Regions from separate parts of the Streptomyces sp. NBC_00872 genome, predicted to be linked through region 2. Evidence: riboswitches for the same ligand, from Rfam matches in the RefSeq annotation. Region 2 holds a riboswitch; the other holds the start of a gene.
What was found. Region 2 has a riboswitch for cobalamin ahead of metE (5-methyltetrahydropteroyltriglutamate--homocysteine S-methyltransferase). Riboswitches for the same ligand answer to the same signal wherever they lie in the genome.
Positions count from the first base shown of each region.

Region 1: it holds a riboswitch for cobalamin, as region 2 does, so the genes downstream of both, cobN (cobaltochelatase subunit CobN) here and metE (5-methyltetrahydropteroyltriglutamate--homocysteine S-methyltransferase) in region 2, are expected to answer to the same signal.

Region 1 covers NZ_CP108806.1:3,879,065-3,883,151, reverse strand. The annotation lists gene OG214_RS16565 (cobalamin biosynthesis protein CobG) at 1-1,451, opposite strand, end outside; cobalamin riboswitch at 1,527-1,675, shown strand; gene cobN (cobaltochelatase subunit CobN) at 2,048-4,087, shown strand, end outside.
Region 2 covers NZ_CP108806.1:7,747,523-7,751,609, reverse strand. The annotation lists gene OG214_RS33205 (aminoglycoside phosphotransferase family protein) at 1-496, opposite strand, end outside; gene OG214_RS33200 (hypothetical protein) at 666-1,091, shown strand; cobalamin riboswitch at 1,304-1,521, shown strand; gene metE (5-methyltetrahydropteroyltriglutamate--homocysteine S-methyltransferase) at 1,684-4,002, shown strand.

The sequences.
Region 1 (4,087 bases), 3.9 Mb from region 2:
CAGCGGCGGTCACAGCCCGACCAGTAGACCGGCAGCGCGTCGTGGCCGGCCGCCGGGCGCCGCAGCGCTTCGGTCGCGTCCGCGCGTACGTCCGCGAGCGCCTTCGCGCAGCCGGGCCGGCCGGTGCAGGCGCCGACGCCGTACCAGGGGGAGTCGCGGTCGGTGATCAGTCCGGCGATGCGGAGACGTTTCAGCAGGTCGTCGGCGGCGGCGGGCTCCAGCCCCGGCACGATGACGCCACGCCAGGGCGTGACGCGCAGCGCGGTGGCCGGATCGGCGCCGCGTCGCCCGCTGCCCCGCGCACCGCCTTGCCCGCTGCCCCGCGCACCGCCTTGCCCACCGGCTCGTGTACCGCGTTGCGTACCGCCCTGGGCGACGACTCGCGCCGATGTCAGCAGCCGCCACTGGGCCGCGCTCAGCCGTCCCAGCGGCGCGTGGACGGACAGGGCCACGGTGCCGTCAGGGGAGTGGATCGCACCCGGAAGCGGAGGCTCCCCGTCCCCCGGGTGGGTTTCCGCTGCGCGAGCCGCTGCGCGGTCCGTTGTCGAGGCTGCCGCGCGATCCGCTACGTACTCCGCGGCGATGCCCGCCTCCGTCAGCCGCGACGCGACCGCCACGTCCAACCCGTGGCCGGACGGCAATTCCCGTACCCGCCAGGCGCCGGAGCCGCCCGCCTCCGCCACCGTGAGAAACGTCTCCGCGGCCAGCAGGGCGGCCCTCGGGGCGTCGGCGGCGTCCACACGGAGACCCGACCGGTTCGCCCCGGTATATACGACCGCCGTGCCGTCGCGCCGTGCGAGCAACGTCACATCCGCGCCGAGGGCAGCCACATCCCCGCGGCCGTCGTCCAGTGCGAACAGGAAGCGGCCGGAGAGAGCCGTCGCCGCTTCGCTCGCGCACAGGAGATCGTCCAGTTCCCGAGCCCACAACTGCGGTCGCCCGACACGGGATCGACCGTCGAGTCCGCCCCCGAGTCCGTTCGCGAGTGCGCCGCCTTCCCGGACCTCGCCCCCGAATCCGTCGAGACCGGCCAGCGGTGAGGCGACGATGTTCCGGACCCGCTCATGCCGTTCGGAGGGCAGCAGCCCGGCCTCGTACAGCAGGTCCGCCAGTTCGGCGCCGCAGTTCGCGTCCGCACCCAGCCCCCGGAGCTGCACATTGCCCCGGGACGTGATGTCGACATGTCCGTCGCCCAGGCGCTCGGCCGCGCTCGCCAGCACCTCCACCTGACGGTATGTCAGCAGCCCTCCGGGAAGGCGAAGTCGGGCCAGCCGTCCGTCGTCCGCCGCGTGCAGCCTCAGCGCTCCGGGACAGGCGTCACCGGCCTCCCGTACGGGGCCCCGCACAGGATCCGGAACGGAAGCCCGCGAGGGTTTCCGCGGGACAGCCCCCAGGGGAGCCCGCGAGGGAGCTTCGTCCCGGTTGGCGGGCGTTGGCGAGGTGGGCGGCATGGCGGCGAGCATACCCACGTACCTCCGCGTCCCATCCTGGCCGCCCAGGCGCCCTCCCCGCCCGTGACCTGCTGCACCTACTATGCAGACGACGGGTCCGGTGCCCGTCAACGCCAACGACGGCGTCAGGGGAGGAAGCCCGGTGAGAATCCGGCGCGGTCCCGCCACTGTGAGCCCGGCAGCAGCCGGGTGAGCCAGGAACTCCCGCCGTCCTCCCTACCGCCCGGGGCGCGGACCCCGAGGAAGGCAGACGCCGCATGATCCTGCTCCTGTCGACGTCCGACACCGATCTGCTCAGCGCCCGTGCGGCGGGCGGTCCGGTCCCGTACCGGTACGCCAACCCGGCCCGGCTCGCGCTCGACGAACTGCCCGCGCTGCTGGAGGGTGTCGGCCTTGTCGTCGTACGGCTCCTCGGCGGACTGCGCGCCTGGCAGGACGGGATCGATCTCCTCCTCGGCGACGGCGCGGCCGACCGAAGCGCCGACGCGGACGGGGACGGGGACGGGGACGCGGACGGGCCGGCGCCCCGCACGCCCTTCGCCGGCCGTCCGCCCGTCGTGGTCCTGACCGGCGAACAGGCCCCGGACGCCCAGTTGATGGAGGCCTCCACCGTCCCCATCGGAATCGCCGCCGAGGCGCACGCGTATCTCGCCCACGGCGGTCCGGCCAACCTGGAGCAGCTCGCCCGCTTCCTCTCCGACACCGTCCTGCTGACCGGCCACGGCTTCGAGCCGCCGGCCGCGGCGCCCACCTGGGGCCGGGCCGAGCACCGGGGAGAGCACCGAGCCGAGCGTCACGCCACTGCGGCCAGTCACTCCACCGCGGGCAGCCAGGCCGCAGGCAGTGACGCCACCGCGGGCAGCCCGGACGCGGTCCGCCCGCTCGTCGCGGTGCTCTACTACCGCGCGCACCATCTGAGCGGCAACACCGCCTTCGTCGACACCCTGTGCGACGCCATCGAAGAGGCCGACGGCCGCGCCGTCCCCATCTACGTGTCCTCGCTGCGCGCGCCCGAGCCCGCACTGCTGGAGGCGCTGAGCGGCGTCGACGTCATCATCACCACCGTGCTCGCCGCCGGCGGCACCCGGCCCGCCGAGGCCTCGGCGGGCGGTGACGACGAGGCATGGGACGCGGGCGCCCTGGCCGCGCTCGACGTACCGATCCTCCAAGCCCTGTGCCTCACCACCAGCCGCGCCACCTGGGAGTCCAGCGACGAGGGGCTGTCCCCGCTGGACGCCGCGTCGCAGGTCGCGGTGCCGGAGTTCGACGGCCGGCTCATCACCGTCCCGTTCTCCTTCAAGGAGATCGACGAGGACGGCCTTCCCGCCTACGTCGCCGACCCCGAGCGCTCCGCCCGTGTCGCCGGAATCGCCGTACGCCACGGCCGACTGCGCCACCGTCCGAACGCGGACAAGCGCCTCGCGCTGGTGCTCTCCGCGTACCCGACCAAGCACTCCCGTATCGGCAACGCCGTCGGCCTGGACACCCCCGCCAGCGCCGTGGCCCTGCTGCGCGAACTGCGCGCCGAGGGCTACGACTTCGGTGACGAGGAAGTCCCCGGTCTGGAGTCGGGCGACGGCGACGAGCTGATCTACGCGCTCATCGAGGCCGGCGGCCATGACCAGGAGTGGCTCACCGAGGAGCAGCTCGCCCGTAACCCGGTCCGTATCCCGGCCGCCGACTACCGGCGGTGGTACGGGAAACTCCCCGCCGCGCTGCGGGAGTCCGTCGAGGAGCACTGGGGACCGCCGCCCGGCGAGATGTTCGTGGACCGCAGCCGGGCCGCCTCGGGCGGGGACCCGGACGGTGACATCGTGCTCGCCGCCCTCCGGCGCGGCAATCTGCTGATCCTCATCCAGCCGCCGCGCGGCTTCGGCGAGAACCCCATCGCGATCTACCACGACCCCGATCTGCCGCCGTCGCACCACTATCTGGCCGCGTACCGCTGGATCCAGGCCGACCGCGAGGACGGCGGCTTCGGCGCCGACGCCATGATCCACCTCGGCAAGCACGGCAATCTGGAGTGGCTGCCCGGCAAGAACGCCGGGCTCTCGGCCGCCTGTGCCCCCGATGCCGCGCTGGGTGATCTGCCGCTGATCTATCCGTTCCTGGTCAACGACCCGGGCGAGGGTACGCAGGCCAAGCGGCGCGTACACGCCACGCTTGTGGACCATCTCGTACCGCCCATGGCGCGCGCCGAGTCGTACGGCGACATCGCGCGCCTGGAGCAGCTGCTCGACGAGCACGCGGCGATCTCCGCCATGGACCCGGCGAAGCTGCCCGCGATCCGCGCGCAGATCTGGACGCTGATCCAGGCCGCGAAGCTCGATCACGACCTCGGCCTCGAAGACCGGCCGGACGACGACGGGTTCGACGACTTCCTGCTCCATGTCGACGGCTGGCTGTGCGAGGTCAAGGACGCGCAGATCCGCGACGGACTGCATGTCCTGGGCGGCGCGCCGACCGGCGACGCGCGGGTCAATCTGGTCCTCGCCATCCTGCGCGCCCGCCAGATCTGGGGCGGTACGACATCCCTCCCCGGGCTGCGCGAGGCGCTGGGCCTGGACGAGTCGGCCGCGACCCGTACCGACGCCGACGAGACGGAGCGACGGGCCCGCGCGCTCGTCCAGGCGATG
Region 2 (4,087 bases):
CGGCGAACCCGGTCAGGTCGTCGATACGACCGGCATCGGCGCTCTCCCCCTCCAGCCAGGGGTAGACGGACCAGTGCAGCGGATAGCCCTCGCCGGGCGCGCCCTTCGCCAGCGGAACGGGCACGGGGAGCGGGAGGCGCGGTGCGAGGAACGGCATCCACCGCTGTTCCTGGCCGACCTGCCCCGCGTACCCGGGACCGCTGGGAAGCCGAACGGTCATGGTGTCACCGAGGTGAAAGGTCCGGTTGTCGTTCCCGCCGACCGCGACAGGCCTCACGGGGAGCCCGGACCACCGGGGAAACTGCGTGCCGACCAGCCGCCGTACCAGCGCCGTGTCGATCGGCGGCACAAGGAGTCCCGTCGCCCCGTCCCCCGACCCGTCCCCCGGTCCTGCGCCCCGACTGTCCCCCGGCCCGTGCCCCGGTCCGTGCCCCTGCCCGTCCTCCGGCCCGTCCTCCGGTCCTTCGCCCGCTCCGGGCTGTCCGTTGTCGCTCATACGCCCCAGAGTGGTCAGCCTGCCCGCCGGCTGACAACCGAATTCCGCAGGTGCCGAGTCGTCAAAAGCCGGTCCTGGTCTTCTCGTCGTAAGGGACGCGAGGGATACGGATGTCCGCGACGTCGTCCGTGCGTGCTCCCGAGCCACGGCTCCCGCATAGGCTGGGACAGTGCCGAGCCTGCCAGTGCGAGATTACGGTCGAGTCGTAACTGTTGGGGCGTGGGCGGTCATCGCGACGATCTTTCTCGGATGGGCGAGCTTTCTGGTCGCCTTCGGCGTCTTCGAGCTCGGCCGGACGGGCGAGACGGAGCGCGTCAAGATCTCGTCGTGCCACTCGGAAGGGGGCGGGCGAGGGCCGAGCTACGTCGTGTGTGTCGGACGCGCTGTGGATGGCGGGACACAGGACGAGGTATCGGTGCGTTACGACGGCAGGCCGGGCGAGACAGTGGTGGTGGAGGAGACGCTGTTGGGCCCCAGCCCGGTTGTCGAGAAGGGCTTCGTCGAGTGGGCGGTGATCCTGGTCTTCCCGCTGCTCCCGCTGGGGATCGGCGTCCTGTGTGTGGCTCTCGCCGTGCTTGCTGCCCGGAGGCCGTGACTCCGTTCAGGCGTGCGCCGTCTCCCGCGAGCGCGTGAGCCGGACCGGGGCACTCCGACCGGGGCACCGGTCACGTACGGCCGCCCGCCCGGGACCGCTCCGCACCCGGTCACGCCCCGCACCCGGTCACGCACAGTTATCCGGATCGACCGCGTGTCTCATGTCACATTCCGGAATGTGAACAGAGGTGACCAGGAGGTTGCCCGCGCTCTAGCCTGGCTGGTGCAGCTGGTTCGCCCTGCCCGCCAGGCAGACGCGTCGTAAGAGGGAACCCGGTGGGAATCCGGGACTGCCCCGCAGCGGTAAGTGGGAACGACCGCCGTCATACGCACTGGATCCGGGCCGGATCTGGGAAGCGACGGCCAGTAGGAATCTGTCTCGGCAGATGTGCCCACGAGTCCGAAGACCTGCCCGTTGCCCGTACGCGAACGATCGCGTGCGGCCATCCCGGTGACCTCGTGGGCGGGTCGGCGTACATACCAGACGGACAGGCGCGCGCGACGGCGCGGAACTGTGCCGCTCGGTTCGTCACCCCTTCGCGCTCGCGTCCCGTCTCCGGGATCCAAGGAGACATCTCGCGAAGGAGATTTCCGTGACAGCGAAGTCCGCGGCCGCGGCAGCACGGGCCACCGTGTACGGCTACCCCCGCCAGGGCCCGAACCGGGAACTGAAGAAGGCCGTCGAGGGGTACTGGAAGGGCCGCGTCACCGCCGACGCCCTCCGGGAGACGGCGGCCGGCCTGCGCCGGGCCAACTGGCGGCAGCTGGCGGACGCCGGCGTCCACGAGGTGCCGACCGGCGACTTCTCGTACTACGACCATGTCCTGGACACCAGCGTCATGGTCGGTGCCGTACCGGCGCGGCACCGTGACGCCGTCTCGGCCGACGCGCTCGACGGCTACTTCGCGATGGCCCGCGGCACCCAGGACGTGGCGCCGCTGGAGATGACCAAGTGGTTCGACACGAATTACCACTACCTCGTCCCCGAACTCGGCCCCGACACGGTCTTCACCGCCGACTCCGCCAAGCAGGTCGCCGAGCTCAAGGAAGCCCTCGCGCTCGGTCTCACCGCCCGCCCGGTGCTCGTCGGCCCCGTCACCTATCTCCTGCTCGCCAAGCCCGCCCCCGGGGTGGCCGCCGACTTCGAACCGCTCACCCTGCTGGACCGGCTGCTGCCGGTCTACGCCGAGGTGCTCGCGGACCTGCGCGCCGCCGGCGCGGAGTGGGTCCAGCTCGACGAGCCCGCCCTCGTCCAGGACCGCACCCCGGCCGAGCTGAACGCCGCCGCACGCGCCTACCGTGATCTCGGCGGCCTCACCGACCGCCCGAAGCTGCTCGCCGCTTCCTACTTCGACCGGCTCGGTGACGCCCTGCCCATCCTCGCGAAGGCCCCGATCGAGGGCCTGGCGCTCGATTTCACCGACGCCGCGGCGGCCAACCTCGACGCCCTGGCCTCGGTGGGCGGACTGCCCGGCAAGCGGCTCGTCGCCGGTGTGGTCAACGGCCGCAACATCTGGATCAACGACTACGAGAAGTCCCTGTCCATCCTCGGCACCCTCCTCGGGCTCGCCGACCGGGTCGATGTGGCCGCCTCCTGCTCCCTCCTGCACGTACCTCTCGACACGGCCGCCGAACGGGACATCGACCCGCAGATCCTTCGCTGGCTCGCCTTCGCCGTGCAGAAGACCACCGAGATCGTCACCCTGGCCAGGGGACTGGCCCGGGGAACCGGCACCATCGCCGCCGAGATCGCGGCCAACCGCGCCGACCTCGCCTCCCGGACGAACTCCCCGATCACCCGCGACCCGGCCGTACGGGCCAGGACCGCCGCCGTCACCGACGCCGACGGCCGCCGCTCCCAGCCCTACACGGAGCGTGCGATCGCCCAGCGCGCCCATCTCAAGCTGCCGCTGCTGCCGACGACCACCATCGGCTCGTTCCCGCAGACCGATGACCTGCGCACGGCCCGCGCCGCGCTGCGCACGGGACGTATCGACACCGCCGGATACGAGGAGCGCATCAAGGCCGAGATCAACGAGGTCATCGCCTTCCAGGAGAAGACGGGCATCGACGTCCTGGTGCACGGCGAGCCCGAACGCAACGACATGGTCCAGTACTTCGCCGAACAGCTCACCGGCTACCTGGCCACCCAGCACGGCTGGGTCCAGTCCTACGGCACCCGCTACGTCCGCCCGCCGGTCCTCGCCGGCGACATCTCCCGTCCCGAGCCGATGACGGTGCGCTGGACCTCCTACGCCCAGTCGCTCACCGGGCGCCCCGTCAAGGGCATGCTCACCGGACCCGTCACCATGCTGGCATGGTCGTTCGTCCGCGACGACCAGCCGCTCGGCGACACCGCCCGCCAGGTCGCCCTCGCCCTGCGCGACGAGGTCGACGACCTTGAGGCGGCAGGCACGTCCGTCATCCAGGTCGACGAGCCCGCCCTGCGCGAGACGCTCCCCCTGCGCGCCGCCGACCACGCCGCCTACCTCGACTGGGCCACCGAGTCGTTCCGCCTCACCACCAGCGGCGTACGCCCGGACACCCAGATCCACACGCACATGTGCTACGCCGAGTTTGGCGACATCGTCCAGGCCATCGACGACCTCGACGCCGACGTCATCAGCCTGGAAGCCGCCCGCTCCCATATGCAGGTCGCGCGCGAACTCGCCGTACACGGCTACCCGCGCGAAGCGGGCCCCGGTGTGTACGACATCCACTCCCCGCGCGTGCCCGCCGCGGAGGAGGCGGCGGCCCTGCTCCGCAAGGGACTGGAGGCCATTCCCGCCGAACGGCTGTGGGTCAACCCCGACTGCGGGCTGAAGACCCGCGGCTGGCCCGAGACCCGCGCCTCGCTGGAGAACCTGGTCACCGCGGCCCGCACAGTCCGCGCGGAACTGCCCGCCTCCTGATCAGGAGCTGCCCGTCTCCTGACCCCCCGGCGGCCGGGGAGGACACGTCTCGTGTCCTCCCCGGCCGTCCCGCGGAGCTTTCCGC